DNA from 4 places in the Sinobaca sp. H24 genome. Region 2 is predicted to be linked to each of the others. Evidence: riboswitches for the same ligand, from Rfam matches in the RefSeq annotation. Region 2 holds a riboswitch; each other region holds the start of a gene.

Evidence for each region. A riboswitch is a leader RNA that binds a small molecule or an ion and turns the genes downstream of it on or off. The one in region 2 is predicted to bind cyclic di-GMP.
Region 1: another riboswitch for cyclic di-GMP. It lies ahead of MMY81_RS10640 (anti-repressor SinI family protein); the one in region 2 lies ahead of sinI (DNA-binding anti-repressor SinI).
Region 3: another riboswitch for cyclic di-GMP. It lies ahead of MMY81_RS07430 (anti-repressor SinI family protein); the one in region 2 lies ahead of sinI (DNA-binding anti-repressor SinI).
Region 4: another riboswitch for cyclic di-GMP. It lies ahead of sinI (DNA-binding anti-repressor SinI); the one in region 2 lies ahead of sinI (DNA-binding anti-repressor SinI).

Annotation. Positions count from the first base shown of each region.
Region 1 covers NZ_JALBWT010000006.1:112,783-120,837, reverse strand. Annotated here, with positions in the region: gene MMY81_RS10695 (ABC transporter ATP-binding protein) at 1-414, shown strand, start outside; gene MMY81_RS10690 (bacteriocin-like WGxF protein) at 411-596, shown strand; gene MMY81_RS10685 (hypothetical protein) at 967-1,173, shown strand; gene MMY81_RS10680 (hypothetical protein) at 1,234-1,395, shown strand; gene MMY81_RS10675 (hypothetical protein) at 1,463-1,669, shown strand; gene MMY81_RS10670 (hypothetical protein) at 1,733-2,014, shown strand; gene MMY81_RS10665 (hypothetical protein) at 2,038-2,289, shown strand; gene MMY81_RS10660 (hypothetical protein) at 2,602-2,808, shown strand; gene MMY81_RS33340 (hypothetical protein) at 2,844-2,978, opposite strand; gene MMY81_RS33335 (hypothetical protein) at 3,351-3,482, opposite strand; gene MMY81_RS10655 (hypothetical protein) at 3,685-3,939, shown strand; gene MMY81_RS10650 (hypothetical protein) at 3,991-4,152, opposite strand; gene MMY81_RS10645 (sensor domain-containing diguanylate cyclase) at 4,634-5,542, shown strand; gene MMY81_RS10640 (anti-repressor SinI family protein) at 5,566-5,700, opposite strand; cyclic di-GMP riboswitch class I at 5,728-5,811, opposite strand; gene MMY81_RS10635 (hypothetical protein) at 5,993-6,217, shown strand; gene MMY81_RS10630 (hypothetical protein) at 6,214-6,375, shown strand; gene MMY81_RS10625 (aldo/keto reductase) at 6,540-7,538, opposite strand; gene MMY81_RS10620 (YhjD family protein) at 7,701-8,055, opposite strand, start outside.
Region 2 covers NZ_JALBWT010000014.1:50,306-58,360, reverse strand. Annotated here, with positions in the region: partial or broken gene MMY81_RS17930 (NADP-dependent oxidoreductase) at 1-12, shown strand, start outside; gene MMY81_RS17925 (DsbA family oxidoreductase) at 83-607, shown strand; gene MMY81_RS17920 (excalibur calcium-binding domain-containing protein) at 746-1,243, shown strand; gene MMY81_RS17915 (hypothetical protein) at 1,318-1,782, opposite strand; gene MMY81_RS17910 (MFS transporter) at 1,930-3,354, shown strand; gene MMY81_RS17905 (AbrB family transcriptional regulator) at 3,402-4,442, shown strand; partial or broken gene MMY81_RS17900 (class I SAM-dependent rRNA methyltransferase) at 4,448-5,641, shown strand; cyclic di-GMP riboswitch class I at 5,897-5,981, shown strand; gene sinI (DNA-binding anti-repressor SinI) at 6,018-6,128, shown strand; gene MMY81_RS17890 (helix-turn-helix domain-containing protein) at 6,262-6,618, opposite strand; gene MMY81_RS17885 (DNA-3-methyladenine glycosylase) at 6,716-7,378, shown strand; partial or broken gene MMY81_RS17880 (MDR family MFS transporter) at 7,403-8,055, opposite strand, start outside.
Region 3 covers NZ_JALBWT010000004.1:33,114-41,168, forward strand. Annotated here, with positions in the region: gene MMY81_RS07410 (hypothetical protein) at 140-394, shown strand; gene MMY81_RS07415 (hypothetical protein) at 391-765, shown strand; gene MMY81_RS07420 (hypothetical protein) at 808-969, opposite strand; gene MMY81_RS07425 (sensor domain-containing diguanylate cyclase) at 1,463-2,356, shown strand; gene MMY81_RS07430 (anti-repressor SinI family protein) at 2,360-2,524, opposite strand; cyclic di-GMP riboswitch class I at 2,552-2,637, opposite strand; gene MMY81_RS07435 (hypothetical protein) at 2,848-3,231, shown strand; gene MMY81_RS07440 (VOC family protein) at 3,305-3,727, opposite strand; gene MMY81_RS07445 (aldo/keto reductase) at 3,817-4,815, opposite strand; gene MMY81_RS07450 (YhjD family protein) at 4,927-5,325, opposite strand; gene MMY81_RS07455 (YrhK family protein) at 5,449-5,721, opposite strand; gene MMY81_RS07460 (cell wall-binding repeat-containing protein) at 5,787-7,196, opposite strand; partial or broken gene MMY81_RS33295 (TetR/AcrR family transcriptional regulator) at 7,442-7,561, shown strand; gene MMY81_RS07470 (TetR/AcrR family transcriptional regulator) at 7,565-8,017, shown strand; gene MMY81_RS07475 (ABC transporter ATP-binding protein) at 8,031-8,055, shown strand, end outside.
Region 4 covers NZ_JALBWT010000032.1:121-8,175, forward strand. Annotated here, with positions in the region: gene MMY81_RS25940 (MFS transporter) at 12-260, shown strand; gene MMY81_RS25945 (DNA-3-methyladenine glycosylase) at 397-1,002, opposite strand; gene MMY81_RS25950 (helix-turn-helix domain-containing protein) at 1,151-1,396, shown strand; gene sinI (DNA-binding anti-repressor SinI) at 1,647-1,751, opposite strand; cyclic di-GMP riboswitch class I at 1,788-1,873, opposite strand; gene MMY81_RS25960 (class I SAM-dependent rRNA methyltransferase) at 2,058-3,254, opposite strand; partial or broken gene MMY81_RS25965 (AbrB family transcriptional regulator) at 3,260-4,323, opposite strand; gene MMY81_RS25975 (MFS transporter) at 4,348-5,343, opposite strand; gene MMY81_RS25980 (hypothetical protein) at 5,359-5,763, opposite strand; partial or broken gene MMY81_RS25985 (hypothetical protein) at 5,909-6,369, shown strand; gene MMY81_RS25990 (excalibur calcium-binding domain-containing protein) at 6,478-6,990, opposite strand; gene MMY81_RS25995 (DsbA family oxidoreductase) at 7,127-7,651, opposite strand; gene MMY81_RS34565 (zinc-binding dehydrogenase) at 7,722-8,055, opposite strand, start outside.

The DNA of each region.
Region 1 (8,055 bases), on a different contig from region 2:
TTCCATTACGGTTATATTTTTCAACAGTACGTGTTAATGGAAAACGATACCGTCGCGCAGAATTTACTCCTTTCCAAAAAGTATAACAAAGGATTTTCTACGAAAAGCATGGAAGAAGCGATGGACATGGTGGGGCTGCCGGTCTCTTTTCTGCAGAAGAAAGTGTATCAATTAAGCGGCGGAGAGCAGCAGCGCGTAGCCATCGCCCGGGTGATGGTAAAACCGTGCACTATTATTTTAGCCGATGAGCCAACCGGCAATTTGGATCCTCTCAATAAACAAATCGTCACAGATCTCCTGCGACAATTTCAGCGCATGGGAAAGACGGTAGTCTGCGTGACGCACGATCACGACGTAGCCGCTCAATCGGACCGTATTATTCGTTTATCTAAAGAAAAAGGAGTGGAAATATGAGAACGATTAGCTTGTCTCTTATCAATGTTGTTTTGATCCTTCTAACCGTAGCCCTACATAAAGTTATCTATCGATTACTGCTTTGGTCGTACGACAGCTTAATCATGTATTGGGGACTTTTTGTGGGCATCTTTTTTGTCATGAATCTTATAGTCAATTATGTATTTCTTAGAAAAAAGTAACCAATGCCGCAAGAACAAGTCGCTTCAAAAATCTTCTGGGTTGGCCTTCTTACATTATCTCTTTTCAACAGTAAATGTGAATGTCATACCGTGCCTAAAAGTACACTTTTACAGATTAAAAGGGAAAAAATTGCGAAAAAAGGGTAATACGTTAACAATGGTTCGGGCCTAATAGGTATTTCCTTAAAGGGGTCGATTTTAAATAAATATAATGTTACCGACTTTTAAATCTTGTAAAGTACCATATTACTTTAATGATTAATAATAATTTATTGTTTTTACAGCTGCCGGTATCTTTATGATCGCTCTGCTGATTCTATGGATTTTCTAATCTGATGAAATACTGTGTTGGTAAGGAGGGATGGCACGTATGAGAAAAGCGCAGATTATAGCGCGCATTATTATTGTCATACTGGCGCTGGGTTTCTTTTTCGCAGACTTCTCCATTGTAGCTCCTATCGTCCTGTCCGCCTTCGTTATCCTTTCTTTTATTGATTATCAGGCCGATAAGAAAAAATATAATATATTCACAGGTGTGGTATTTTTGTTTATCTTATTTACCTTTTTCATTATATAAAGCTGAAAAGAGTCATCGAACCATAGGGTAATGAAGAAAAGATTTTAAAGGGTGATTCGCATGGATGCAATAGAACAGGGAGTACTTATTCTGCTTATCCTGGCTGTCGTGGCTGCCTTTTTCTCGATGGTAAGGTGGATGACCAGGCATTATTTGGATGATTTTTATAAGAAGCTTTACCAAAAGGCAGGGCATGCAATAGAAAAAGTTTTCGGAAAGTGATTGTACATAGTTTCCTCTCGAATCGGGAATAGGTTAAGCAGTCCCACTATCGAAGGAGGAACATACCATGTTTGGAAGAGTTGTACTGTTGGATGGAAGTACGAAAGACATTGTACTGCCGGGAGATAAAACGAGTGATTCCGATCAGGACGAAATAAGAAGCGAGTTAATGAAAAATGGCGGAAGGTATCAGATACTGGGAAGCGACAATGAGCATGCCGAATTTCATTCGGACGAGGTTGTGAACGTAACGTTCCATGAGGATACCGAATAACGTTATTATTTTATTTTGTCAGAAATAGGGTATAGCTTTAGTAAATACCTTAGGAGGAATACCATGTCAGTTAGTATTAGAGTGTACGAAAAAGGAGAGCGCATTGCAGAAGATATTCACGAGGGAACCGAGCCGCAGCCGCTGTTTGATTTGATTGACGGCTCTTATTCGCATTTGAAGCTGAAAGATACAGCGTGTGAAGAAGCGAAAGGATTATCCGTCGAGAAGAACCAGAAATATCTCTGTGTCGATAACGGAGAGACCTCAGGCGCTTCTGCCATCACAGAATATGTAGTGGAGTTCGATGCCGAGCTGCACAGGCAGCTGACCAGTTTAATCAAGTAGGTAAAATAGAAAGGGGACGCATCATGGAATTTAATAATGAAGTGATCGATTTCTTTGTCAAAAAATGCCTGGATGAAAACATTAACGACTGGGATGAGTTATTGGATCGTGCCGAGATCGAGGGCTTATCCACGGTGGAACTGAACAGCTTTATAGAGTTTATCCGGGATCAAGGCATGGCCGTTGAGACGGATGGACCGAACGGGGAGAACGAGCGTGCAATCATGGTTAAAGATGACCTGCAGATTAGAAATATGGCACAGGAAGATAAGTAAAAGAAAGCACTCTCGTATGAGGGTGCTTTTTATTGATCGAGAAAAAGAAGAATATGATGTATTTTCCGTCTAAAAAAGATACATCCTAGAGCCCGACTGGGGACAGATGGTACATATAACAGTATCGCAGGTTACAGGACGACCGGCATTCCGGCAGGAGCATCCAGATATAAAAGTAGAAGAGAATCCTTAGATATTGCTGCGAATCTATAAGGTTTTTCATGTGATAATCTCTTACATCATAAACAGATTACTGGCTTTTTATGTTGTTTCCTTACAAGATGGGGTCAGGATTTATTTAGGAGGGGTAGGATGAAAGGGAAAGATGCAGCAGAGCTTGAGAAAAGCATAAAAGAAATAGAAGCCGTGGCCTTTCACAATCGGGATACGTTAATTGACGTTGCTAAAAGCGTGGAAGTGCTGAAAGAAATACTAATAAAACAAGAGCTGACGACAGAGGAAGACTTTGCCGAACGTAAAGAGAGCATTGAGGTGCCGATAGATAAATATATAAAGTGACGGAGAGCGCTCCTTTTATAAGGGGTGCTCTTTTATTACGCGTTTTCTTCTATTTCGACTGCTGACTCCGTATCCTCGACTGGTTCTTCCTCCGGGGTTTGTTGATCTCCGCATCTAGCCAGAAGAACTGCTGTGCCAAATAACATCGTAGTGACCCAATGCTTTTTCATCCTATCTCTCCTTCATTATAATAGATTAACAACTTTGTAAAACCAGAAAAAGAAAAAGCCGTACTTATAAAAAAGTACGGCTTCCTCAGGCTCCCTTAGGGAAAAGCTTCAGCGTTAAATCTAATATGTGGCTGCCATCAGGTGCTGCAGTATGCCGGGCTCCGTTTATCGCAAGAAACGTTGATTTCGGAATGGGGGTGCTTTCTTCCCCGTTATGTATGGAAAATCCGGCTTCTTTGACAGCCAGAGCAAGGTCCCGGTCAATATCATAGACAAGCAGCGGTTTAAGCTGGGCCGAATCGCAGGCACGATAATGGTTTTCGAGGCGGCTGCAGAAATCGGTGAGTTCTTGTTTATTGGAAAAATATAAGGTCAGCCGGTTAATGTCGTACGGTCAGAAGGGGCAGGATAGTACAAGGTTCTATTCGTGCTTGCATGGATCTTGTCGAATAACTCTTTATACAAGTAGTTGGCCAGTTCGGCGCGTTCAATCAGGCTGCTCATCGGAAGTCCCCTTTGTATAGGAATGTTTTTGAAAATTATATCATTATTTGTTAAAAAACGGATAGCGCTTACAGAAAGTCAGTAAAAAAGAATCGGGGATAAAGGTCGCAGGAGATTATATGACATTCCGGCGGGACTTTTCACAATCGGGCGCGGACATGTTATATTTGCCTAATCATATTGAATAAAGGACGGATAATCTATGAAAAACCCGATTTCAGAGGAACTGCTGAATCATTATATTGCATCGATGGAATTATATATTGGAGAAGCGATGGAAGAACAGGAATTTAATGATATTGAACTGACGGTTATGAAAGAGGTAGGACTGGAAAATACGAAAGAGGGGCACCGGGCTTTCTACGACGTCATGAGCACGACTGCCTCGTTTCTATACGGGGAATGCGAAAAGGAAGATATCCACGCCGAGTTAAGTAAAGTGGCAGCTTCCCGGTAAGATACAATAAAAGCCCCCTGATTTCTTTTGGAGGAATCAGGGGGCTGATAATTATACTTCTTCCGGATTGGATAATTCGTCTATGAAGGGCTGCACGTTTCGCTTCTTATCGCCGCGAAGCGTATTCAGCATGCCTAGTAGAACGGCCACCTCATCATAATCGAGCGTTAACGTCACTTCATCATTTTTAATATTGTTCACTGCTTTTGCCATAGTATATCCCCCTGATTGTATAGTAATAGATGGACTGCTGTGGATAAAATGTCTAGCCGGGTATATTTTTAATACTATTCACCATTTGCTGCCTTCTAAAACGTACCTGGACGTCTGCCGATTATTACTCGTTTATTTTAACATGTTACTTATTATAATATTATACCTTTCATTTTTCTATGGATAGTTCTTTTAGAGAGAATGCTATGTAGAGCGGATACAGTTGTCTCTATTCGTATTACATTAATATAGACAGTGTTAGAATGAGCTGAATAAAGGGAATAGACGAGAAAGAGAGAATACTATATGTAAATGGAACTTTATCCTTTAAATAAATAGAAATATAAGATAGTACACAATAGTGGAATTAATTGGATATTTTCAGTGGAAAGGTAGTATATTATATATAATCGAAGAAAATAGTAGTATGTACAATTAGAGAACAGTGTCCGGATAGTTCTTTCTGGAGAGGATGCGTGCTATGAAAATGGACAATAAAGAAAAGCCGGCTGAAGAATTTGAAATTAGTACATCGATATTAAACTCGCTTCGGGATCAAATCTGCGTGATCGATCATATAGGAACCATTATTTTTGTAAACGATGAATGGATTCGAGCGTCCGCAAGAAGCAGCGAGTTCCGTGACATACATGGAATCGGTGTGAATTACCTGCATAAGATTGAGAACAATACACATTTACACGGAGGCCTGCTTTCCATTCTTTCAGGAAAAGAAGAATATTTCACGTACGAATATTCCTGCCACACGCCAACGGAAAAAAGGTGGAATCTCATGCAGGCAACGCCGCTGCTGGCAAATGGAAGCGGAAGGAGGGGTCTTGTCCTCCGTCATGTAGACGTAACCAAACAAAAGCTTTTGGAGCTGCAGCTAAAGCAGCAGGCGGAAACAGACTCGCTGACCGGCTTGTATAATCGAAGATATTACGAAAAGCGGCTGGAGGAGGAAATCTCACTGCTTCACCAGAACGGATCGGATTTATCCTTGCTTTCGATCGATGTAGATAATTTTAAAATGGTCAACGATATGTACGGGCATCTGGTAGGAGACATTGTTCTTAAGCAGCTTGCCCTTCTCCTTAAAGGATCTACAACAGAAACGGATATTTCGGCCAGGGTCGGAGGGGATGAATTTGCTGTACTGCTTCCGGGGACCAATTCTGATCGGCTGGAGCAGGTGGCGGCCGACATACTTAGAGTGGTACAGGAGCAGAACAGCAACAGCCTTAATCCGTATCCGATTACGCTTAATATTTCTATAGGCGGGGCTTGTTTTTCCATTGGAGATTCGATGGAAAATGTATTGCAGAAAACAGACCGGGCTTTATATGGAGCCAAGAATCTTGGCAAAAACCAAATTAATATTGTATAACGCGTAAAAAAGAAGCCGTATGGTTACGGCTTCTTTTTTGAGTCATCGGCAGTCTGCAGATAATTCCTGACTTGTTCAACAGTGAGGCCGGCTTTCTTGGCCTCGAGGATCAAATCCATCCATTCACGGTCCAGCTTTTTCTCATTCTGTCTGTTCATCAACCCTCACACCTTTAGAAGTATTCCTCAGGCGGTCCAGCCATCTTAGCATTATGCCTTAGACCTGTAACTTTGCGAAACTGCTTTTCAACAGCGTAGCCTTTTTCTGAAGGTTGGTTATTGTTTTTATTGTACGTTGAAAAAGGAGGAAAAAATAGCAGGAAGTTTCCATTTGTCCATGTTTTTTTGGACAGGTGGTATCACATACCTGATTTTCAAAAGAAAGGGACCATTGTTCTAAAGGTTGATTGTGATTATAATAGAAGAATAGAAGAGACAGGAGAAGGAGGTTATGGAAGATCGATTAAAATTTGCTGTTATTTATGCGGCCCTTGTCTTTGTCATTGCCGTTCCTTTTACCTTTGTTGTAAAAGAAAGTGATGTCAGCTGGGGACTGAGCTCGGGACGAGCGGGATCACCTTTTTGTATTGGTATTTTACATATAAGAAAGAAGCAAAGGCCGTTGGTGCCACCCGCTATAACAAAAAAACCAAGGGGCGTGCCGGCTCTAAAATGATTTACGCGAATATCATGTACAGCTTTGTATTTGCCTATCTTATTGTGACAAATAGTTACAGTGACGGCAACTGGCTGATGCTTCTTCTGCTAACATCGCTGCTCTTTCTGGGTGTGCAGCTGTTTCAACACAATAAAGAAAAATTGGTGAAAGAATAAAAAATTGGTTTTATGAAGGCTGAAACTGGAGTGTGATCTCCTGTTTCAGTTTTTGTTATTTATATGCTTCTTTCTTATCACCCCTCGTTCGAACTGGTTATTAAATATATTCTGGATCATTCCATCATTTCCTTCAAAAAGGTAGTAAAAATCCAGCGCTGAAGCTAGAGAATGTGATTATGGGCTTTATGTGTAATAATTTCTTCCGAGCGATCGGTAGCCGAAGGCGGGGCAGGGGACAGGGCGGAAATTTCATCACGCCATTCCGGCGTCATAGTAATATCGAGCGAATTCAAAGAATGCTCAAGCTGCTCCGGGCTGCGTGCTCCAATAATTGGAGCGGTGATACCAGGATGTGATTTAGCCCAGGCAACAGCGAGAGAAGCGGGATGGAGGCCGTGGCTGGCTGCATAGGAAGAAAAGCGTGCAGCGATATCGAAATTAATGGTATCCGCATAACGATCCGTGTACATTTTCTGCTCCACTAAACGTCCCTGAACGGGTCTGTCTGTCACCCCGTATTTGCCTGTAAGGAGGCCGCCTCCAAGCGGGCTGTAAGAGATAACGCCAACCTCTTCGGAATCAGCAAACGGCAGGATTTCCACCTCTGCCTGGCGCTTAGCCAGGTTGTACATCGGCTGAATCAGCTCGAAGCGGCTGAGATGTTCTTTAGCTGAAATGCCAAGCGCCTTGGCGAGCTGCCAGGCTGCCCAGTTACTGGCCGCGGGATAAAGAATTTTCCCCTGGCGCTGCAGGTCATCAAGAGCACGGAGGGTTTCTTCCATCGGAGTAAGGGGATCGAATTTATGTAGAAAATAAAAGTCGATCCGGTCCGTTTTCAGCCGGCGCAGGCTGTTCTCGACTTCCAGCATAATATGGCGCCTGGAGAGTCCGCGTGCATTTACGTCCGACCCGGTCGGGTTGGCTACTTTTGTTGTCAGCACAATCTCGTTCCGGCATTCCGCGATAAAGCCGCCGAGAATTTCCTCCGCGCGGCTGTCATTGTAGTTGTTGGCGGTATCAAAAAAGTTAATGCCGGCCTCACGGCAGCGGTTGAACATATTTCTGGATGTTTCCTCGTCTGCATTTCCTCCAAAAGACATCGTGCCAAAACAAAGCTCAGAAACAGAAATGCCTGTCTTTCCAACCGTATTGTATTTCATATAAGCCGCCTCCTGCTAGAGTAGTTACGCAAAGTATAAAGCTTAAACACCCTTATGTAAACGCTGTAATGTTAAATATTTACTCTGCTGTCCGTTTATTACTTCAATGAATAATACGTATCGAAAAACGTAGAATCGTCGAGGAGATAATAGCAGAGCAGCTCACTGATGCGCTTTTTCATGTTGAGCTTCAACAGATGCAGACGCTCGTGCCGGCCGTCGCAGTATATCGTATACAATAAAGCCCGGATACACGGCATCCGCCCGGGCGAGCCGGATGCCATGCTGCTGCATGGCCTGTTTTATATCGTGAAGGTCCTGTTTGATACGCAGAATCAGCACATCAAACAGCTCCTGGTAGTAGTGGCCGAGCTTGATTGTTTTTTCCAGAAAAAACGACCGGTCCTTCTCCATGGTGTTCACGAGCAGCTCGGTGAGCAGAAAACGGTCTGCCGTCTGAAGGTGCTGTTCTTCTATCATCTTTATATCTTCCATCGTGAACCTCTCTTTCCAAAAC
Region 2 (8,055 bases):
GTTAAATCATAGGAGAGTGAAAAATATGGAAGAAAAACAGAAAATGATCGTCTTCAGCGATTTTCTTTGACCTTTCTGTTTTATTGGGAGTGCCCCGCTCAACCAGTTGGTTGAGGAAGAGAATGTAGAAATAGAATGGCGGTCATTTGAATTAAAACCAGAAGGTGTGGAACTGCCGCCAAAGCCGGAAGGTTATATGGAGCAGGCCAGGGCAAACGTAAAGCGGATGTCCGAGCAGTACGGCCTGGATATGAAATGGAACGACAAAAGCAGTCATTCCCACTTCGCTCATGAAGGAGCCAAATTCGCAGAACAGCATGGAAAGGCAGATGCTTACCATGACGCCGTATTTAAAGCACAATTTCAGGAAGACAGAGATATTAATGATCTTGCGGTCCTGACTGCGATTGCTGAGGCAGTAGGCCTTGATGGCTCTGCGTTCCGCCGGTCTGTGGAGAATAGAGAGTTTGAGCAGGCTATTCTCGAAGACAGGCAGACGGCTGAGCAGATCGGCATTACGGGAGTACCATGCTTTATTGCAAACGAACAAGGTATAATGGGTGCGCAGACGTACGATTCTCTCGCTGCATTATTAAAAAAGAAATAGACAAGCAGCCTCTCCTTATTCACCAGGAGAGGTTTTTATTGATTAATTTTTCAGAATATTTGTTGAATAAAGCTCTTTTTTATGTAATAGTGAACAAAGGGAATAGTACATAACATACAATAAAGGGGATATTAACCAATGTTGAAAAAATGGATAATGGGATTAAGCAGTATTGCTGTTATTAGTCTCGGAAGTGCAGGGGCCGCTCAGGCTGCTCACGAAGAAGGAACTATCAACTGTGATGAATTCTCTACAGGAGAAGAAGTGTGGGTGTTCTGGGATGAGCATGGCTACAGCGCAGAGAATGACCCGGAAGGACTCGATAGAGACAGCGACGGGCTGCCATGTGAAAGCTTAACAGCTGGAATGGAAGACCGATTTATTGGAACGACTGATAATGATTCAGAGACTGTTACAGAAGAAGATTCGGCCGCGACGGAAGAAGATGCTGATACAGAAGAACCAGCAGCAGAAGAAGCTGACGCTTCTGCAGTACCGGCTGAAGAAGAAAGTACAGAAGAAGGCGGTGCCCTTCCAGATACAGCCACAACCAATCCAATGATGGTGTTGTTTGGGGTTATTGCAGCCGGTGCCGGAGCAGCATTGTTTATCCGTCGCAAAACCGTTCAGTCATAGATTCAACATGGACTATTCCCTTTATAAGCAGAAAGAAAGCAGTGCCGGAGAGCACTGCTTCTTTCTGCTGTTAGTTATAATACTCTTTTAAATCCTTCTTTTTCCAGATAGTCGATAGCTTCACCATACGTATTGAACGTACCATCGAGCTTGAGCCCGGCGTAAACATTCCAGCCATCCTCTTCCGGCATGAGAACGAGCAGCTGATCCTCTATATTTTCCCATTCTTCAATTTCAAACTCTTCTTCCGTAGAGTCATCCGCCTGAAGAGAAGCAATCGCTTCTTTAACGAGATTTCTAAAGTCATCCGCTGTATACTCCCGGATGTTTACCATGCCGCGTTCGTCTCTCTGTCTTAACGTCTTGACCAGTTCAGCATAAACAAATCCGTTGCCGTTTGGGTGAAGGTGATAGACGACATTTTTCTTGTCATAGGCACTTTCTTCATAGTGAAAGTTAACGCGGCCCATGGATACTTCTTTTTTTTCAAGTTCTATAAATTCTTCTGCAATTTTTATTTTTTCATCAAAAGTAAGCATAAATCCTCCGATCTTTTTTTCATCATTATAGTATATCATATATCCCACCGTTATTATGGAGAATACGAGGACTGAATTTATTTCGAAAAGTGAAATATATGATACACTGCTAATGGTGTAAAGAAGAATTAAAGGAGGGCGCTGCTCGTGCCGGATTCATATATAGAAAGTGATGTACCACTAAGCAGGTCTGTAAAAAGAAGAATAATTGTTTTATTATGTGCGGTTCTTATGTTTTCGGTTATGAACTCCACTATGTTTATGATTGCCGTGCCTGATATAGCCCAGGCATTTTCTTTGTCCCCTTCCGAGGTAAGCTGGGTAGTGACAGGGTATATTATCATTTATGCGGTAGGGGCGCTTATCTATGGAAAGCTTGCCGATTTATATCCATTTAAGCGGCTGCTGACAGTCGGGCTGATTTTGTTTGCCGTTGGCTCTGTGATTGGTTTTTTCTCTACGCATTTCCTTATGGTAGTGGCAGCCAGAATGATACAGGCGGCAGGTGCTGCGACAGTGCCGGCGCTTGTATTTATCGCGCCTTCCCGCTTTTTTAAAGAGGAACAGGGCAAGGTGCTTGGCATCGTATCTTCAACGATGGCTTTTGCCTCCGGTATAGGTCCTATTGCCGGTGGGTTGATTGCCGGTGCGTTCGCCTGGAACTATTTATTTCTAGTATCTATATTTGTTGTCATCACCATCCCGTTTTTTCATAAATGGCTGCCGGTGGAAGAGCCAAAAACCGGTAAAGTGGACTTTCCTGGCGCTTTTTTTATGGCGGTCGGAGTAGGTTTCTTTATTTTATTTATTACAACGGTCGGCTGGCTGTATCTTGGAATCAGCATCGTCTTCTTATCTGTTTTTATTTGGTGGATTTTTCACGTGAGTAATCCATTTATCAAGCCCGGTCTGTTTTTGAATCATGCGTACCGCACTACTTTAATCACAAGTTTCTTTGGTATTATGACAATGTTCAGCATGATGTTTATGATGCCGCTGCTTTTGGATGATGTGAATAATCTCAGTACAACCGCGATCGGTCTCGTGCTTTTCCCAGGGGCGATAACGGCGGCTCTGATGGGCAGGATTGCGGGATTATGGACGGACCAATTCGGCAGCTGGCCGATGGTGTTTCTGGCTCTTGGTTTAACGATGGTTGGCTTCACCTCGCTGTCTATTACGGCCGGGGCTTCCCCATGGGTTATAAGCATAGCCCTCATAGCCAGCTATGTTGCTTTTCCCTTTTTGCAGACTGCTACAGCTAATTTAATATCTTCTGTTCTTCCGGAAGAGGAGACCGGTGTCGGCATGGGTGTGTATAATTTGTTTAATTTCATGGCCGGTGCATTCGGAGGCGCGGTGATAGGTGCGCTTTTGAATCAATTTGCCGGAGCAGAGGCGTATAATCCGCTTCATTTTTCTCCCGGGAATGCTGGCATTTACAGTAATATCTTTATAGGAATGGCCCTGATGGCCGTTATTAATGGAGCTGTATTTTACTTTTCCTCCCGTTCCTTCCGCGAAGCTGCCACTACTTCTTCGAAACAGACAGGGCAGGTCGAAAAATCATGATATACTAACAAAAGTTGATTAAAATGAGTAGTGAAGGAGCCGTCATTATGTGGCAGAAAGGCTTATTCATCACAGCAGCCGTCATGTCGGGCGGCCTTTTTTCTGCTGCGGGTGTGCCTGCCGGCTGGCTGTTTGGAGCCCTGCTGGCAGGGATTTTTACTGGTATTTTTATTAAACGTTTCACGTTTGAAGGCTGGCCGTTTCAAGCAGCGCTGGCGCTTGTAGGAGCCAATATTGGTTTTCTGATGGATACAGAACTTTTCGCAGTTATTCCAGCCTACATCCTGCCTTTGACTATTACATTATCAATCACGCTGCTAATGGGACTTGTATTTGGAATGCTGATGTATAAATGGACGGACCTGGATGTAAAGACAGCTTTTTTCTGCTGTGTGCCGGGCGGAGCGTCGGAAGTAATCAGCGTCAGCCGGGAATACGGAGCGGACGACCGTATTGTGGCAGCCTTTCATACAGCGCGGATTACTTTTTTTGTGTTTCTTATTCCATTATCTGCCGTGCTGTTTTATCCAGCGGCTCCAGCCGGCGGTACGCCCGCAGATTCAATCGTCTGGAATCCGTTTATTGGTTTTCCGATTTTACTATTCATTGTAGGAATCGTTATTGTATTAAATAAGTATGTTAAAATTCCCGGTGGAGCTCTTCTTTATGCGCTGGCCATCGGATTTGTTGTCGGGGAATGGGTAGTGCCCGGTCTTGCTTCACCGGACTATGCAGCTGGTATCGGCCAGGCGCTGATCGGGGCTATGGTAGGCATCCGCTTTGACAGGGAGACGCTGGTTCGGGTAAAAAGTATCGGTCTGCCAAGCCTTGGCATTTTGCAGTGTTTTTTGCTGCTCAGTCTTCTATTAGCCGGTCTATTTACGATGATGACTCCGCTTCCGTACATAACAAGCCTGCTGAGCACAGTTCCGGCCGGCGCAGCGGAAATGTCATCTACTGCCTTTGCCCTGCAGCTGGAACCGACGCTCGTGTCAACGCTTCACATTATTCGTGTGATTGTGTTATTTTTACTGCTTCCATTTCTTATTAAATGGATGGATCGAATGATATTAAAAAATGAAGGATGAGATATATGACTGAAATAATGAAAATTTCTGCTTCAAAGCAAGCCGTTGAGACGTTTCAAAAAGGATATCCGTTAATCCATGAAGACATGGTAAATAAACGGGAAAAGCTTTCAGAAGAAGGAACTATTTTTGATTTAATGACCCCTCAGGGCGAATTTATTGCCAAAGCATACTACGGACTGCAGAACAAAGGAATCGGCTGGATTCTTACGCAGAAAAAAGAAGAAGCAATTAACCAGCAGTTTTTTACAGGGAAGCTAAGCGCTGCTCTGCAGAGACGTAAAGCTTTTTTTGAAGATGAATCCACTACTGCTTTTCGAGTTTTTAATGGTGAAGGAGACGGCATCGGCGGATTAACGATTGATTATTTTAACGGCTATTATTTACTGCAGTGGTACAGCGCAGGAATTTATGCCTTCCGCTCCCTGATCATCCGCGCGCTTGAAGCCGTGACCGCTTATGAAGGCTTATATGAGAAAAGACGTTTTCAGCAGCAGGGCCAGTATATAGAAGGCGATGATTTTGTGAAAGGAAAAGAAGCTCCGGCTCCGCTCCATATTAAAGAAAATGGTATGACTTTTGCTGTGTACTTAAATGATGGGGCGATGGTCGGTATATTTCTCGATCAACGTGAAGCAAGAAAGCGCTGCGCGATGAGTATGCAGCTGGAAAGACTGTGTTAAACACTTTTTCCTATACTGGTGCTTTTTCTGCAGCCGCTCATCATGGCGGTGCTGATAAAACAGTGGACGTAGATGTAGCAAACAGAAGTAAGTCACGTGTTCGTGAAAATTTTGAGCTGAACGATATTATAAGCGAAAATCAGGAAATACGGGTGATGGATGTATTTGCCTATTTTGATTATGCTAAAAAAAAACATTACATTTGACGTTATTGTGCTTGATCCGCCAAGCTTTGCAAGAACCAAGAAACGCACGTTTTCTGCAGCAAAAGATTATACTTCTCTGCTAGTTGATGCTATATCCATTGTTAAAGACGGAGGAACGATTGTTGCTTCAACGAACTTTGGAGGCTTTGGAATGAAAGCTTTCCAAAAGCAGATTGATAAAGCGTGCACGAAGGCTGGAGTGACCCAGAACGTCACAGAACGGGTCCGTCTTCCTGAAGATCATCCGTACACCGCTTCTTATAAAGAGGGAGATTATTTAAAAGTCGTCTTTATAGAAATAACGAAATAACGAATCAGGTGATAGAAGAAAGGAAGGCCTGCAGCCAGGGGCCGGCCCAAAACGTGTTTTAAATAAGGGAAAAAGATATAAGAATAACCTCGGACTCCTTTTAAAGGGGATACGAGGTTATTTTAAAAAGAAACCAGTTTTGCGTTTTCCTCTTTAAAAGATAGGGTATAAAACAAGATGCATAAGAAAATATAGGTTTTCAAAACAGATTGATTTACCCGACAGCATGTTGGTGATAAGATATTAAAATCAACCTTCAGATAAAGGCAAATTCATTGAAAAATGATTACGCAAAGTTACAGGTCTAAGGCGCTTATGCTAAGATGGCTGAACTGCCTGGGGAGAGATCCTATAAAGGCTTGGGAGGTTGGAAATATTGGAAACAAAAGAATTGGATTACGACTGGATGGTGTTAATCCGCGAAGCGAAAGCGGCGGGTATGACAAAAGAAGAGATCCTGGAATTTTTTCATACAGTAAAGCATTAGTCAAATACCATGCAGCGAAGTAGTATACTTTGACGAAAAGGGTGTTATTATCTTTTTAACCGTTTACTACACGTAAAAAGCATGTTAAAACAAGATTATTGTTTTAACATGCTTTTTGTATAGTCTGGAAAAACTAGTTGGTATTCTTATCTTTTTCGAAAGAGGTCCACTTCTCATAGCGGATAAATTTTTGAAAATCACGAAACTGTTTTTTGCTGATACCTGCCTGTATCGCTTCGTGGATTAAGGCCTGCCATTCTTCGTCAATGACCCCATCCTTGGAAGCCGGTGCAGGGGAATCTGTGATAATGCTGGAAATATTAATTTCAAGCGCTTCTGTAATCTTTTCAAGCACATCAATAGAGGGGTTGTGTTTAATTCCTCGTTCAATGTAGCTTAAATATGATTTGGAGATACCGGTTGTTGAGGCTAAATCAGACAACGTCATTCTTTTTTGTTTTCGGTACCTTCGTATGTTTTCACCAATCATGTACGGTTTACCCTCCCTATAAGAAAATGAATGTCTAATAAATGCTGAAGCGATATACGTTATATAGAACATTATAGTTCTTTATATTGTTCTAATCATGAGTCGAAGTAACTATTTTCGGTTATTTTATCCCGGATATGGAGGAGAAGATCTCTTGAAACGTCTTAATAAAGAATTTTTTCATCTGCCGACTTTGGAATTATCGAGAGCTCTGCTTGGACAGACGCTCGTAAAAGAAACACCAGAGGGGAAAACGGCAGGTAGAATTGTAGAAACGGAAGCTTACATAGGACCAGAAGACCGTGCTGCCCACAGCTACAAGGCGAGGCGTACGAAACGAACAGAAATTATGTTTGCCTCTCCGGGTCACGTGTATACGTACTCCATGCATACCCACTGCTTATTTAATATTGTATCCGCTCCTGAAAACAGCCCGGAAGCCATATTAATTAGAGCCGTTGAGCCGTTAGCAGGGAAAGATTTAATGGAGAGCCGGAGAAGCGGACGCCGGGAATTGGAATGGACGAATGGACCGGGGAAATTGACCAAAGCGCTGGGAATCTCGATGGATGATTATGGCCGGCACTGCTGCGATGATACATCAGTCTATCTGCTGGAGGGCAGAAGGCCGGAACATATTCAAGCAGGTCCGCGTGTTGGCATCGACAACAGTGGAGAAGCGGTAGACTATCCATGGCGTTTTTGGGATTCAAGTAGTCCATATGTCTCAAAAAGCAGAAAAAAGCCAGGCACTCCATAAGGGAGGCCTGGCTTTTGTTCTCCTTTATAAGGGGGAATTTTCTTTTTCAGATACTGGATGAAAAGCTTCTTTTGATCGCTTATTTCCTTTAATGAAAAAGGACAATATAAGGCCCAATAGAGAAATTACGGCGGTAACAAGAAAAGCAATATTGACGCCTTCAATCAGCGCAGTGGAAGGAGCAGAGGCAGAGCCTGCCGCAACGCTGCTCATAATAGTAATAAGAACAGCGGTACCAATGGATCCTGCCACCTGCCGCATCGTATTTGTCATGGCCGTACCATGGGGAATTAAATCCTCTGACAGCTGATTAAGGCCGGCGGTCGTCATCGGCATCATGACCATAGCCATCCCAAGCATACGCAATGCGTGGAGGGCGGCAATAGTCGTTAAAGAAGTCATATCGTCAAAATAGATAAATGGAATAGTTCCTATGACAAGAGATGCCATACCGATAAGCCCAAGCCATCTGGCGCCGACCTTATCAAAAATCCGGCCGGTAATAGGAGAACAGATCCCCATTACTATAGCGCCCGGCATGAGAATAAGACCGGACTGCAGGGCAGTGAAACCTCTGGCATCCTGAATGTACAGCGGAAGTATCGTAGCAGCACCAATCATAGCTGTAAAAACGATCATTGTAATAACGGTCGTTAAAGTAAATATTGGGTTCTTAA
Region 3 (8,055 bases), on a different contig from region 2:
ATAGCGCTTACAGAAAATTAGTAATAAGGACGCCGGGCTGAAGGTCGCAGGAGATTATATGCCATCCCCGGAGGTGTTTTCACAACACCTGTCGAACATGTTATATTTGCTTCACCATACTAAAAAAGGATTGATACAGATGAAAAGCCCCATCCCCGAGGAAATGGTAAATCATTATATTGTCTCGATGAAACAGTATATCAGCGAAGCTATGGAAGAACAGGAATTTAATGAAATAGAACTTACGGTTATGAAAGAAGTAGGGTTGGATAACACAAAAGAAGGACATCGGGCCTTTTACGATGTCATGAGCACGACGGCCTCGTTTTTGTATGGAGAATGTGAAAAGGAAGATATTTACGTAGAATTGAATAAACTGGCGGCACCCGAATGAAAAGACGGATCAAACCAGCTGTTGTGTATATGGTCATCTTTGCTGCAGTTGGATTTCTGATTGGTTTTGTCGTTAGCGGGGCTATTGATTGGATGCTGGTTCTAAACATGAGCATAACGGGAGCCGTGTGCGGATTTTTTGTAACACCCGACTTACATTTAGCATCAGGCACAAAGCAGGAAAGGAGAACGTTCAACCGAAGAGTGCTGCACCTTCTGCTTGTAGTCACCACAGTATTTTTTCTTCTGGGGCTGGCAGCTGTGCTGCAGGCAGGCGAACCGAATTGGTTTTTAACAGGCGTAACGACCGTGCCTCTCCTCGTTGTTCTCTTATTATATACAAGGCATAAAAGAAGGTATAAAAAACCCTGACTCCGCGATGGAAGTCAGGGGCTGCGTGCCTGATCCAGTTGATTACTTTTCTTCCGGATTAGACAATTCATCTATAAAGGGCTGCACGTTCCGTTTTTTATCGCCGCGGAGCGTATTGAGCATGCCGAGAAGAACGGCTACTTCATCGTAATCAAGCGTCAGTGTTACTTCATCATTTTTAATATCGTCTACTGCCTTTGCCATGGTAGGTCCCCCCTGATCAAATAATTGTTTTATACATTACTGCATATAAATAAGCATCGCCGGGTACTTCTTTTACTATCATTCACCATTTTCCATTTTCTGAAACGTGTCTCTTTTTTTAAAAGCATGAAAAGACGTAAATAAAATTTCACAAACCACATTGTTTTCACAAAATATACAGCTGCAAATAATCCTCGTTTTTATAACCTGGAGTTTTCCTTTAGTCAATTTATGTCTTTTAAGAGAGAATAAGTTAACAAAGAACTATCACATTTACAGTAGCAAATTGTTAAAAGATAGTGTTATAAATATCCAAATCAAGGGAATAGAGTGAAAAGCAGCTGAGTAAAAATAAAATATAGTGAATAGATGTGGGAATTATTGGATTTTTTAATGAAATAAAAAGAGATTTCTTATATACTTAGACTAAACTAATGGTATATACATTCATTGAACGTTGTCCGGGCAGTTTATTCTGGAGAGGATGCTTACCATGAAAATGGATAATAAGGACATGATCGACCAGGCAGAGATGAGTAAATCTATTTTGAACTCCCTTGGAGATCAAATATGTGTAATCGATCGTGCCGGAATGATACTTTTCGTAAATGATGAGTGGATTCGTGAGTCCACCAACAGCAGCCGTCTTTTTGATATTCAGGGTGTTGGGGTCAACTACATGCATGCTGTGGAAGCCAATACCTATGTTCATGAGGGGCTGCTTTCCGTGCTGTCAGGTAGAGAAAAGTATTTCACGTATGAGTATTCCTGTCATACGCCGACGGAAAAACGGTGGAATGTCATGCAGGCTACGCCGCTTGTCATAAATGGAACCGGCAGCGAGGGCGTCGTGATCCGTCACGTTGACGTTACGAAGCAGAAACTGCTGGAAATGCAGCTTAAACATCAGGCAGAAACCGACTCATTGACCGGATTATACAATCGCAGATATTTCGAAACCCGGCTGAGGCAGGAAATCGCTATGCTTCAACGAAGCGGAGCCTGCTTATCGCTGCTGGCTATTGATGTGGATAACTTTAAAGCCGTTAACGATCTCTACGGTCATCAGATAGGAGATATCGTGCTTAAACAGCTTGCTATGCTGATCGGGGAATCTACGAGGGAAACGGATATACTGGCCAGAGTCGGCGGCGATGAATTTGCTGTTCTGCTGCCGGGAACAAATAAGGCCGGCTTAAATAAAGTAGCGTCTAAAATACTCAACGTTGTGCAGCAGCAGAATAATAATGAAAGAAATCCATACCCGATTACTCTTAATATTTCGATAGGCGGATCCCATTTTTCCCACAAAGATTCGATGGAATCCATTCTAAAGAAACAGACCAGGCCCTTTATGGCGCAAAAGACCGCGGGAAAAACCAGGTAAATATTATTTAGCATACAAATAAGAAGCCGTACGTTTACGGCTTCTTTTTGTATCGTCCGCGTAGTGTAGAAAATCCCTGACCTGTTCAACGGTAAGTCCAGTTTTTTTAGCCTCGAGAATCAATGCTATCCATTCGTGGTCCAGCTTCTTTTCGTTCTGTTTTGTCATCAACCCTCACACCTTTAGGAGTATTCCCCAGGCGGTCCAGCCGTCTTAGCATAATATGCCTTAGACCTGTAACTTTGCGAAACTGCTTTTCAACAGCGTAGCCTTTTTCTGAAGGTTGGTAATTTTCTTTATTATACTATGAAAAGTTCAGAAAGAAGAGGTTAAAATATAAAAAATTTTAAAAATTAACATTCCAGTTCTTTAGCATTATACGGCCTGGCAGCTGATTGGATGAACTATCTCCCGGCAGAAAGGAACCATTGTTCTAACAGAACAATATGCTTATAATAGAAAGAGAAGAAACAGGTGACAAGGAGGACGTTATGGAAGATCGATTGAAATTCGCTGTGATTTACGCGGCTCTTGTATTTGTTATTGCCGTCCCTTTTACCTTTGTTGTAAAAGAAAGCGACGTAAGCTGGGGGCTGAGCCTTGGTACAAGCGGCATTACCTTTTTATACTGGTATTTTACATATAAGAAAGAAGAAAAGGCGATCGGCGGTACGCGGTACAATAAAAAGACCAAAGGACAGGCCGGCTCTAAAATGATTTATGCTACGATCATGTACTGCTTTGTGTTTGCCTACCTGATTGTGACAAACAGCTATGATGACGGAAACTGGCTGACGCTTCTTCTGCTTACTTCTCTGCTGTTTTTAGCGGTCCAGTTGTTTCAGAAAAATAAAGAAAAGCTGGTAAAAGAGTAACCAAGACCATCCGGAAAAGGAATCACTACGATAGAGGCTGAAGCTGGAGCATATTCTCCGGCTTCAGCTTTTGTTATTTATTCTCCCCGGCAGCGGACACGTGCCAGAGAACCCCGAACGAATCTTTTACCTGGCCGTATGCCGGACTGAAGAAGGTTCCCTGCAAAGGCATAAGTATTTCTCCGCCGGGCTCCAGTGCATGAAAGGCCTGCTCTGCGGAAGACGTGTCCTCGAAAAACAACGCAATGGATACGAGACTGCCGGACGTTTCTTCATTTCCCGGCAGCGAATCAGACAGCATGATATCCATGCCTCCGATTTTTAAATAGGCATGCAAAATAAGACTTTCAGCCCCTTCAGGTATATCCATGCCTTTCATCTCTCCATATGACATACTGTCTATCACCTCAGCGCCTAAAGCTTTTTCATAAAAAGCGATGGCTTCCTGTCCGCTGCCGTTAAACGTCAGGTACGGATTTATGGCTTTGATCGACATAAAATTCCCTCCTGTTTATTAATATAGTACTGGCAGTATTCTCCATAGACTGACATTTTCCTTTAAATAAAAAATCCCTGTATAGAAAGCTACAGGGAGAAATTGTGTGGATTGGCTACAATGAGCTCCTCTGATCGGTCAGTGGCTGAAGGGGGAGCCGGAGATAAGGCAGAGATCTCATCACGCCACTCAGACGTCATCGGAATCTCCAGGGAGCGCAGCGAATGCTCAAGCTGTTCAGGACTGCGGGCCCCGATAATAGGAGCAGTAACGCCCGGGTGGGACTTAGCCCAGGCTACAGCTAAGGAAGCAGGGTGGAGGCCATGCTCCGCTGCGTAGGAAGAAAACCGTGCCGCAATGTCAAAATTAATCGTATCTGCATAACGATCGGTGTACATCTTCTGTTCCACCAGCCGCCCCTGGACCGGCCTGTCGGTTGTGCCGTATTTACCGGTAAGCAGTCCGCCGCCGAGAGGGCTGTAGGAAATAACCCCGACCTGCTCGGAAATCGCAAATGGAAGAATTTCAACCTCAGCCTGGCGTTTAGCCAGATTATACATAGGCTGGATCAGCTCAAAGCGGCTGAGCTGTTCTTTGGCTGAAATTCCAAGTGCCTTCGCGAGCTGCCAGGCCGCCCAGTTGCTGGCTGCAGGATAGAGAATTTTTCCCTGACGCTGCAGGTCATCGAGCGCGCGGAGGGTTTCTTCCATTGGAGTGAGCGGATCGAACTTATGTAGAAAATAAAAGTCAATCCGGTCTGTTTTCAGACGGCGCAGGCTGTTTTCGACTTCGAGTATTATATGGCGTCTCGACAATCCCCGTGCATTCACATCTGTTCCTGTCGGATTGGCTACTTTTGTAGTCAATACGATATCATTCCGGCATCCGGCGATACAGTCCCCCAAAATCATTTCCGCCCGGCTGTCATTATAGTTATTGGCTGTATCAAAAAAGTTGATGCCTGCCTCCCGGCAGCGATTAAACATGTGTTTGGACGTTTCTTCGTCTGCGTTGCCCCCAAAAGACATCGTTCCAAAGCAGAGTTCAGATACAGAAATGCCTGTTTTTCCGACCGGATTATATTTCATAGAAAACGCCTCCTGCTTGAAGTATTTACAAAAAGTATAAAGCGTAACCCACATTATGTAAACGTTGTAATGTAAAATATTGGTTTAACTGCTGCGGGAAAGACGCCGGTTTTATTTGAACGCATAATAGGTGTCAAAAAAAGACGTATCATCAAGCAGATAATAGCGGAGCAGTTCACTGATCCGTTTTTTCATATTTAGTTTTAAAAGGTGCAGACGTTCGTGTCGTCCACAGCAGTAAATGTCATAAACGATAAAACCAGGGTACGTCTCATCTGACCGGGCAAGCCGGATATCCTGCTGTTTTAGAGAAAGTTTAATATCACGGAGATCCTGTTTAATGCGCAGAATCAGCACATCAAACAATTCCTGATAAAAATGGCCGAGCTTCATCGTCTTCTCCAGAAAAAACGACCGATCCTGTTCCATTGTGTTAACGAGCAGCTCTGTGAGCAGATAACGATCTGCGGTCTGAAGGTGCTCTTCTTCTATCATTTTCACGTCTTCCATTAGACAGCCTCTCTTTCCAAAACAAAAGCCGGTTTTTTTAAGTATATACGAATAAGTGTTCGTATGGGAAGACCTGAATAAAAAAACAGCAGCTTTCCCTAAATTTAGGGAAAGCTGCTGTTTTTATTTTTCCTGGGAATGCCGGCCTCTTTGTTTATATACTCTGGAAACATGAATGTGATGAGTGAGCGCAATAAAGGGGCGCACGAGCATCAGCACGCTTCCGGCGACAAACAGCCAGGTGCCGTAGTACGTAAGGGTGTCGGAAAAAAAGAAAAAACTGCCGATCAAAAAGATAATCCCGATGATAATGTCATTTATTTGATACAGCATCTGGTATATTCTCGAAATTTCCAGTTCATAGTGTCCAAAAATAATATCGATATTTTTCCCCATGGCCGTTTCCTTCTTTCTTCAGCGTAGTCACTATCGTCTACCCGTTTAAAAAAAGGAGAAAACCTTTATGGTGTCATACGGACAGCGCCGACATAGCCATTGTTCCAGTAGTTGGAGAAGCTGGTATAATCCACGCCTTTACTAACTGTTGCATGAAACAATGTTTGCTCATCAATATATATGGATACGTGGTTAATTCTGTCGTCGTTATTCGTATCGAAAAACACGAGATCTCCTTTTTTCAACTCAGTGCGCTCTACCGGGGTGCCTGCCAAAAACTGCTGGCGCGACGTCCTTGGAAGGGTAATTCCATTTTCGGCAAACACACGCTGGGTAAAGGAAGAACAGTCAAAAGCGTCAGTCGTTGAGGACGCAGCTCCAAACAAATAAGGGGTACCAATATAGCTCTCACCTGTGGCAATAACGTTATCAATAACATCTGTATAAACGCCGCCCACCTGTTCTTTAGGAGGTTCAGGAGTAGAAGTATCGCTGTTGGATGCTGATTCATAAGCCGCCATTACAGAATCGCTGATGGCTGCCGTTCCGCCCAGAATCAAACTGCTGGATGGGGAATTTTGAGCGTAATCAATGGTAGCTGAGCGTGCACCGCTGTGATGGGATAAAATAACCGGTGCATTTAATTTATTAGCCAGTCCGGCTGCTGCCACCGCATCCGGATAATCTTCTCTCTCACTGTTTACGGAAGTTCCACGCACATAGATATTTTTGGATCCGGAAGCTGATAAGGATTGGGCCGCAGCGATGCTCGTTTCATAGCGGTCATCTCCCTGAATTCTTTCCACTGTACGTCCTTCGCTGCGCAGCTGCTGTTCGACAGCTGCACTTACTGCAGCCGTACCTCCAAAAATAGTTACGTGTTTGATGCTGGCCGGTAGATCTACGCTGAGACTGTTTTGGCGGGTTAAATAAATGGGTCTTTCTTTTATAGCAGCCATGCCGGATGCGCTCAATGCGTCAGCAGCTACTTGCCCGCTTACTAGAAGAGCTGAGCTTTTTTTATCATAGCTGGACGTTTTGTTTACCGCTTCTGCTGTCTCATAGCGTGTTTCCCCGGAAATACGTTGAACAGAAATCCCTTCGGCTTTTAACTTTTGTTCTACAGTAGAGGAAATAGCTTGTGTACCGCCTAAAAGGTAAACCGTTTTCGTGTTCAGGCGGCGCAGTTCAGAAATAGTGCGGGCATCAAGAGAGCCTGATTTTGTTAACAGAATAGGAGCATCATTTTTGGCCACCAGGCTTGCAGAAGCTAATGCGTCTGCGGGGTGGTCTGCTCTGGCTAAAATGGCAAAGTCGCTTTTAGACCAGCCGTATTCCGAAATTTCAATAGACGTACCAATACGGTCCTCACCGTATATTCGTTCGGAAGCGTCAGCCGTAGAAGGGATCGCAGCAAAGCCGATCGCGCAGGCAAATACCACAGGAGCTGTGCAGCGAAGTAAAGATTTTTTCATTAAGTATTCCTCCATATGTATGTTTTGATAAATCTGAGATCACGTGAAAAGGGTCTCTATTATGTAAGGTGCATACTCCTGTTATCGGCAGGTTCTTTCTTTTTTTGAAGGGTAAATTCAAATTGACCACTATGGTCGAATATGCTATATTTAAGTCGACCAATATGGTCTAATACTTAAGATCGGGGGGATGGCTTATTACGACAACTTTTTCAAATCTTCAGCCGGAAAAGAAAAAAGCCATTCTGGACGCAGCTTTAAAAGAATTCAGCGACAACGGATACAAACAGGCATCCACGAACACTATCGTAAAAAATGCAGAAATCGGCAAAGGGATGTTGTTTTATTACTTTAAAAGCAAAAAAGGAATGTATGATTATTTAATTGACTACAGTCTGGATTTTATAAAAACAGAGTATTACGGCTACATCGATGAGTCTGAAGCAGACTTTATTGAAAGGTACCGGAAAACCTCCGAACAGAAACTCCATTGCTATCTGACGCATCCGTATATTTTTACTTTTCTCGGCACGTTGTTTCTGTCCGATGAAAAAGAATGGAGCCCTTCTCTGCAGGAGAAATATGAGGAATTAACTAAAACGGGATACAGAAAAATGTACCACAATGTGGATATGAGCCTTTTCCGGGAGGACGTAGAGGTCGAAAAAGTATTCAAGCTGATTGCCTGGGCACTGGAAGGCTACGGAAATGACTTAAAACATCGGCTCCAGGGACAGAAAATAAGTGAGATAAACATGGAACCTTACTGGAACGAATTTCATGACTATTTAGACATATTAAAAAAAAGCTTTTATAAATAGGAGGAATGCAGTCATGACTATTCTGGAAACGACGGATC
Region 4 (8,055 bases), on a different contig from region 2:
GGCCATGCGTAATGATGCCGATGACCACAGCTGGTCTTAATCGACTGTCAGAGGATTTAATTCCACACGGAACAGCCATGACGAATACAATGAGACAGGTGGCGGGATCAATCGGTACGGCGGTTCTCATCACTATTATGAGCAGTGTTGCTGCAGGTTCGGCAGCTGCACCATCTGATGCATTGATAGAAGGAGTTAACACGGCCTTTCTTGTTACAGCGGGAATTTCCCTTCTTGGACTGATTTTATCCTTCTTATAAAGGGTAAGAAAAAGCCAAGAGAATCATTCCAGCCCGCTTCCGAGAAAGGAAGCTAGTCTTCCCCCGGAATTAAAAAAAGCCTGCAGAAAATGCACGCCCGGCGGTGTAATAAAATAAATGTAAAGCCCGATACTCTTTACGGAGTACCGGGCTTTTTCCTGCTTTTCGATACATAGGGACTGGCCGGATCCCAAAACCGCCATGGGTAATCCACCGCTTCCCCGCTGTTATCAATGCCGACCCGCGGCCCCGATGCGATATCTTCCGGGGCGCTGCCTTCCAGCAGATAGATTGAGGCATCTTCGTAGCAGCATTTGGCGTAATCTCCCATAGTAATGCCCATTGCTTTCGTCAGTTTGCCGGGTCCGTTCGTCCATTCCAGCTCCTTCCGGCCGTTTCTGCGGATTTCCATTAAATCCCGGCCGGATACAGGTTCTACAGCTCTAATAAGTACAGCCTCCGGATTGTCTTCTGGAGCAGATACAATATTAAACAGGCAGTGGGTATGCATCGTATAGGTGTATACATGGCCCGGCGATGCAAACATGATCTCCGTTCGTTTCGTACGTCTGGCACCATAGCTGTGAGCCGCCCGGTCTTCAGGTCCTATGTAGGCTTCTGTTTCAACTATTCTGCCGGCCGTCCTCCCTTCGGAGGTTTCTTTTACGAGCGTTCTGCCAAGCAGTGCCCTGGATAATTCCAGAGTCGGCAGATGAAAAAATTCTTTTTTAAGACGTTTCATTGTATTTTCTCCTCTATATTCGGGATAAAATAGCCGAAAATAGTTACTTCGACTCATGATTGGAACAATATAAAGAACTATAATGTTCTATATAACGTATATTAATTTATTTATTCATTCATTTTCTTTTAGGGAGGGTAATCCGTACATGATTGGTGAAAACATACGAAGGTACCGAAAACAAAAAAGAATGACATTGTCAGATCTTGCTTCAACTACCGGTATCTCCAAATCGTATTTGAGCTACATTGAACGAGGAATTAAGCATAATCCCTCTATTGATGTTCTTGAAAAAATCACAGAAGCACTCGAAATTAATATTTCCAGTATTATTACTGATACACCAGCTCCTTCGTCAGAACATGGAGTCATCGACGAAGAGGGCAGGCCTTAATTCAGGAAGCAATTCAGGCCGGTATCAGCAAAAAGCAGTTCCGTGATTTTCAGAAATTTATACGCTATGAGAAGTGGACTTCATTTGAAAAAGATAAGAATGCCAATTAGTCTTTTCAGGACATACAAAGAGCATGTTAAAACAATACACTTGTTTTAACATGCTCTTTACGTGTAATAGATGGTAAAAAAGATAATAACACCCTTTTTCATCGTTGTATACTACCCTTCAATTCTAATGCTTTTACTTCTTAACTTTTTGAAAAAAAGGCAAGAACCTCGTCTTTAGACATCCCTGCTTCTTTAGCTTCTTGTATCAGCACGAGCCATTCATAATCCAATTCTTTTGTTTCCAATCTTTCCAACCTCCCAAGCCTTTATAGGATCTCTCCCCAGGCAGCCCAGCCATCTTAGCATATAGTGCCTTAGACCTGTAACTTTGCGTACACATTTTTCAATGAACTTGCCTTTATCTGGAGGTTGATTTTTATATCTTACCACCACCCTGGCAGCAAGTAAAATAATCAGATTTGAAAATCCTATTATCCCCTTCTAAAAAACCTCGTAAGCCTTGAAAAAGGAATACGAGGTTTTTCATGTATTTTCTTTTTATAAAAACGAAAAGCGGCCGCCAGCGTATTTTTCACCTGGCAGTCATTAGATTATTTGGTTATTTCTATAAATACTACTTTTAAATAATCTCCTTCTTTGTAAGAAGCCGTATATGGATGATCATCAGGCAGACGGACACGTTCGGTTACATTTTGATTTACTTCCGCTTTGATGCAGGCTTTATCAATCTGCTTCTGAAATGCCTTCATTCCAAAGCCGCCGAAATTTGTTGAGGCAATGATTGTTCCGCCGTCCTTTATGATGGAAATAGCGTCTACGAGCAGGGAAGTGTAATCTTTTGCTGCAGAAAATGTCCGTTTCTTTGTTCGTGCAAAGCTTGGGGGATCGAGGACGATCACATCATATGTGATATTTTTCTTTTTGGCATAATCAAAGTAGGCAAACACATCCATGATCCTTATTTCCTGATCTTCACTTATAACTCCGTTCAGCTCAAAGTTTTCCTGAACGCGTGACTTGCTTCTGTTCGCTACGTCAACATCCACTGTTTTTGCAGCTCCGCCGTGATGGGCGGCTACCGAAAAAGCACCGGTATAGGAAAAAGTGTTCAGAACGGTCTTACCTGCGGAATACTCATCGCGCAGGCGTTTTCTTGCTTCCCTCTGATCCAGAAATATTCCAACCATCGCTCCATCATTCAAATATACCGCAAACGTCATTCCATTTTCTTTAACGTGCAGCGGAGCAGGTGCCTCTTTTCCTTTTACAAAGTCATCGCCTTCGATATACTGTCCCTGCTGCTGAAAGCGCCGTTTCTCATACAGGCCTTCGTAGGCGGTCACTGCCTCCAGCGCGCGGATGATCAGGGAGCGAAACGCATAGATTCCCGCACTGTACCACTGCAGCATATAGTAGCCGTTAAAATAATCAATGGTCAATCCACCGATGCCGTCTCCTTCACCGTTAAATATGCGAAATGCAGTCGTTGATTCATCCTCGAAAAATGCCTTTCTTCTCTGCAGGGCAGCACTGAGTTTTCCAACAAAAAACTGCTGGTCAATGGCCTCCTCTTTTTTGTTTGTAAGAATCCAGCCGATGCCTTTATTCTGCAGCCCGTAATAGGCTTTCGCGATAAATTGGCCCTGCGGGGTCATTAAATCAAAAACAGTCCCTTCTTCTGAAAGCTTTTCCCTTTTATTGACCATATCTTCATGGATTAGAGGATACCCCTTTTGAAACGTTTCAACAGCTTGTTTGGAAGCGGAAATTTTCATTGTTTCAGTCATTTATCTCATCCTTCATTTTTTAATATCATGCGGTCGATCCATTTAACAAGAAAAGGAAGCAGTAAAAACAATACAATTACACGAATAATATGAAGAGCAGATACAAGCGTCGGTTCAAGCTGGAGGGCAAAAGCTGTAGAAGACATTTCCGCTGCACCGGCAGGAACTGTGCTGAGCAGACTTGTTATGTAAGGAAGCGGGGTCATTAACGTAAACAACCCTGCCAATAAGAGGCTGAGCAGCAGAAAACACTGTAGAATGCCCAGACTCGGCAGGCCGATACTTTTTACACGTACCAGCGTTTCCCTGTCAAAACGGATGCCTACCATAGCTCCAATAAGCGCCTGTCCAGCTCCCGCCGCATATCCAGGCGGGGCAAAGCCGGGCACGACCCAATTTCCAATTATAAATCCAAAAATAAGTGCATAAAGAAGAGCTCCACCCGGAATCTTAACATATTTATTTAAAATAATAACCAGTACGACAATAAATAACAGCATTGGAAAACCAATAAAAGGATTCCATACCCCCGTGTCTGCGGGAGTTCCTCCAGAAGCAGCCTCCGGATAAAATACCGCAGCAGACAATGGGATAAGAAACACAAAAAAAGTAATGCGGGCTGTGTGGAAAGCGGCAACAATCCGGTCATCAGCCCATAATCCCGGCTCACGCTGATTACTTCCGAAGCTCCTCCCGGTACGCAGCAGAAAAAAGCGGTCTTTACGTCCAGACTGGTCCATCTATACATCAGCATTCCAAATACGAGCCCCATCATTAACGTAATGGAGAGCGTAACGATCAGAGGCATAATATAAGCCGGCAGAACAGCAAAAAGCTCTGTATCCATTAAAAAACCAATATTTACTCCTACCAGAGCCAGGGCAGCCTGAAACGGCCACCCTTCAAAGGTAAAGCGTTTTATAAAAAGTCCTGTAAAAATGCCGGCCAGCAAGGCTCCAAAAAGCCAGCCGGCCGGTACGCCGGCTGCAGAAAATAGACCGCCGACTGCAATAGCTGCTGTGATGAATAAGCCTTTCTGCCACATAATGACGGCTCCTTCACTAAACATTTTAAATCAACTTTTTTTAGTATATCATGATTTTCCAGGCTGCTCTGTTTGTTCAGGAGAAGAAGTTGCCGCTTTGCGGAAGGATCGGGAAGAAAAATAAAATACAGCAGCGTTGATTACGGCCATAATAGCCATTCCCATAAAAATGTTGCTGTAAATGCCTGCATGCCCGGGAGAAAAATGAAGCGGATTATAAGCTTCTGCCCCTGTATATTGATTTAATAAGGCGCCTACTACCGCCCCTCCAAACGCACCGGCCATAAAATTAAATAAATTGTATACGCCCATTCCAACACCCGTTTCCTCTGCCGGAAGAACAGAAGAAATCAAGTTAGCCGTAGCTGTCTGCAGAAAAGGAAAAGCAACATAGCTTGCTACAAGAGCCAGGCTCACAAGTATGGGAGAAGCTCCGGCCGCGATAGATAGAGAAGTAAAACCAACCATCGTTAAGCCAAGAGCAAGAAATACCATCGGCCAGCTCCCAAACCGGTCCGTCCATAACCCCGCAATTCTTCCCATAAAAGCTGCAGCTATCGCTCCGGGAAATAACACGAGACCTATCGCTGTTGTACTGAGGTTATTTACATCATCCAAAAGTAGCGGCATCATAAACATCATGCTGAACATCGTAAGAATACCGAAAAAACTTGTTATCAATGTCGTCCGGTACGCATGGTTTAAAAAGAGGCCGGGCTTTACAAACGGCGTTTCTACATGGAAAATCCACCAGATGAATATCGATAAAAAGACAATGCTGATACCAAGGTATAACCAGCCGAATGTCGTAATAAATAAAATAAAGAAGCCAACTCCCACTGCCATAAAAAAAGCACCCGGCAGATCGACTTTCCCGGATTTTGCTTCTTCTTCCGGAAGCCATTTATGAAAAACGGAATAGTGATGACAACGAATATCGATACTAAAAACAAGTAGTTCCAGGCAAAAGCACCGGCGATCAAACCTCCTGCAATCGGGCCTACCCGAGGCAAAAGCCATCGTCGAAGACACAATGCCCAGCACCTTGCCCTGTTCTTCTTAAAAACCGGGAAGGAGCAATAAATACAAGAGCCGGCACCGTTGCAGCTCCGGCGGCCTGAACCATTCTTGCCGCTTACGACCATAATAAATGAGTAGAGAAAAAGCGATAATGGAACCAACTGCAAATAAAATCAGTCCTACCGTCAGCAGCCGCTTAAATGGATACAGGTCAGCAAGCTTTCCATATACAAGCGCTCCTACTGCATAAATAATAATATATCCGTCACTACCCAGCTTACCTCGGAAGGAGACAGGGAAAAAGCGTCGGCAATATCCGGCACGGCTATCATAAACATAGTGGAGTTCATAACGGAAAACATCAAAACCGCACACAATAAACGATAATTCTTCTTTAACAGATCTGCTGAGCGTTACAGCACTGTCTATATTTGAATCCGGCACGGGCAGCGCCCTCCTTTTTTCCTTTTTAACAACTAGCAGTGTACCATATATTTTCCCGTTTCGAAATAATTTCAGCTCTGGTATTTTTAATAGTTACGGTGAATATATGATATACTGTAACGATGAAAAAAAGATCGGAGGATTAATGCTTACTTTTGAAGAAAAAATAAAAATCGCAGAAGAATTTGTTGAGCTTGAGAAAAAAGAAGTGTCCATGGGACGCGTTAACTTTCACTTTGAAGAAAGTGACTACGATAAGAAAAATGTCGTTTATCATCTTCATCCGAACGGCAATGGATTTGTCTATGCTGACTGGTATCCGGCGTTAAGACAGACGACCGGGGCATGGTGAATATTCGTGAATACTCAGCTGAAGACTTCAGGAACCTGATTAAAGAAGCACTGGCTTCTCTTCAGACGGATGAGTCTACAGAAGAAGAATTTGAAATAGAGGAATGGGAAAATATAGAGGATCAGCTGCTCGTGTTGATGCCGGAAGAAGACGGCTGGAATGTCTATGCCGGTCTGCAGCTGGATGGAACATTCAATACGTATGGGGAAGCTATCGACTATTTGGAAAAAGAAGGATTCAAAAGGGTTTTATAATAAAATAAAACAGCAGCCTTTGACGAGGCTGCTGTTTTTTTATTAAGTGAGGGGAAAATAGTCCACGTTATTTTTATATTCGTTTTATTTTAGACAAAAAGCCCTGCATCATTTCGCAATGGGATTATTTGGGAATGGTCCATGCGGAAAAATTAATGACTGGGTTACTTTTCTACGGATAAACAGTACAGCTCCAGCTCCTGCAGTTAGGGCACCAAACAGCATCATCATTGGGTTCGCCGTGGCCGTTTCCGGAAGGGCTCCGCCTTCTTCTGTGACTTCCTCCTCAGCCGGTGCTTCAGAAGTAACGGCCTCTTCTTCAGGCATTTCCTCGTCTTCTGTTACTTCAGATATATTATCATCTGATTCTGACTGTTCTCCATCAGTTGAATCATAACCAGGCAGACTTTCACATGGAATGCCGTCGTTATCATTTCCATCCAGGCGCTCCGGATCGTTATCGACTGTATACCCATGCTCGTCCCAGTGTGCCAACGCTTCCTCATGTGTAGCAAAATCATCGCAATCGTAATCTTCCCCATGGCCGGCTTCCGCTGCTCCCGCACTTCCAAGACTGATAACAGCTACACTGCTCAGTCCTATTATCCATTTTTTCAACATGTGTTTGGTTCTCCTTTTTAGTTGCTATGTACCATTCCCTGTCTTTAATATGCCATAAAAAGAAAATATATACAATGAATATTTAGAAAATTCAGCAAATAAAAACCTCCCCCAGTGAATGGGAGAGGCTGTCTGCTTATTCCTTATTTAATAAATTCTGAAGCGATTCATAGGTCTGGGCACCCATAACTCCCTGCTGGTTCACAATAAAGCAGGGCACTCCTGTAATACCTATCTGTTCGGCAATCTGCCTGTCTTCCATAATTTCCTGTTCAAATTCTCTATTTTCCACGGATTGTCGGAATGCCTCTCCGTCAAGTCCTGCCTGTTCAGCAATTGCTGTCAGAGTGGAAATATCGTTAATGTTTCTGTCTTCCTGAAACTGGGCTTTGAACACCGCATCATGATAGGCATCTGCTTTTCCATGCTGTTCCGCAAATTTAGCTCCTTCATGAGCGTAATGGGAATGGCTGCTCTTGTCGTTCCATTTCATATCGAGCCCATACTGCTCGGACATCCGTTTTACGTTAGCTCTCGCCTGCTCCATGTAACCTTCCGGTTTAGGAGGAAGTTCTACGCCTTCCGGCTTTAATTCAAATGACCGCCATTCGATTTCTACTTTCTTTTCCTCAACCAACTGGTTAAGCGGGGCACTCCCGATAAAACAGAATGGTCATAAAAAGTCGCTGAATACTATCATTTTCTGTTTCTCTTCCATATCCGTTACCCTCCTATGATTTTACCTGAATGACAATCTTACCACGGGCTCTGCCTTTTTCGCTTGCTGCATGCGCTTCCTGTACGCCTTCTTCACTAAGTGGAAACGTGCTGTCAATGAGTACCTTCAGCTTGCCCTGCGCGTAAAGATCCGCCAGCTTCTGCAGGCGTTCCCCGCTTTCTTCGAGCCAGATGGATCCAGCCTTCACTCCGTATTTATCGGCTTTTTCCTGATCGGGCTGTCCGGCTATTGATGGAAGCTTTCCTCCTTTTTTCAGAACGGAATAGCTTTTTTCGAGTACATCACCGCCGATTGTATCCAGTACAATATCCGCATCCGTAACTATT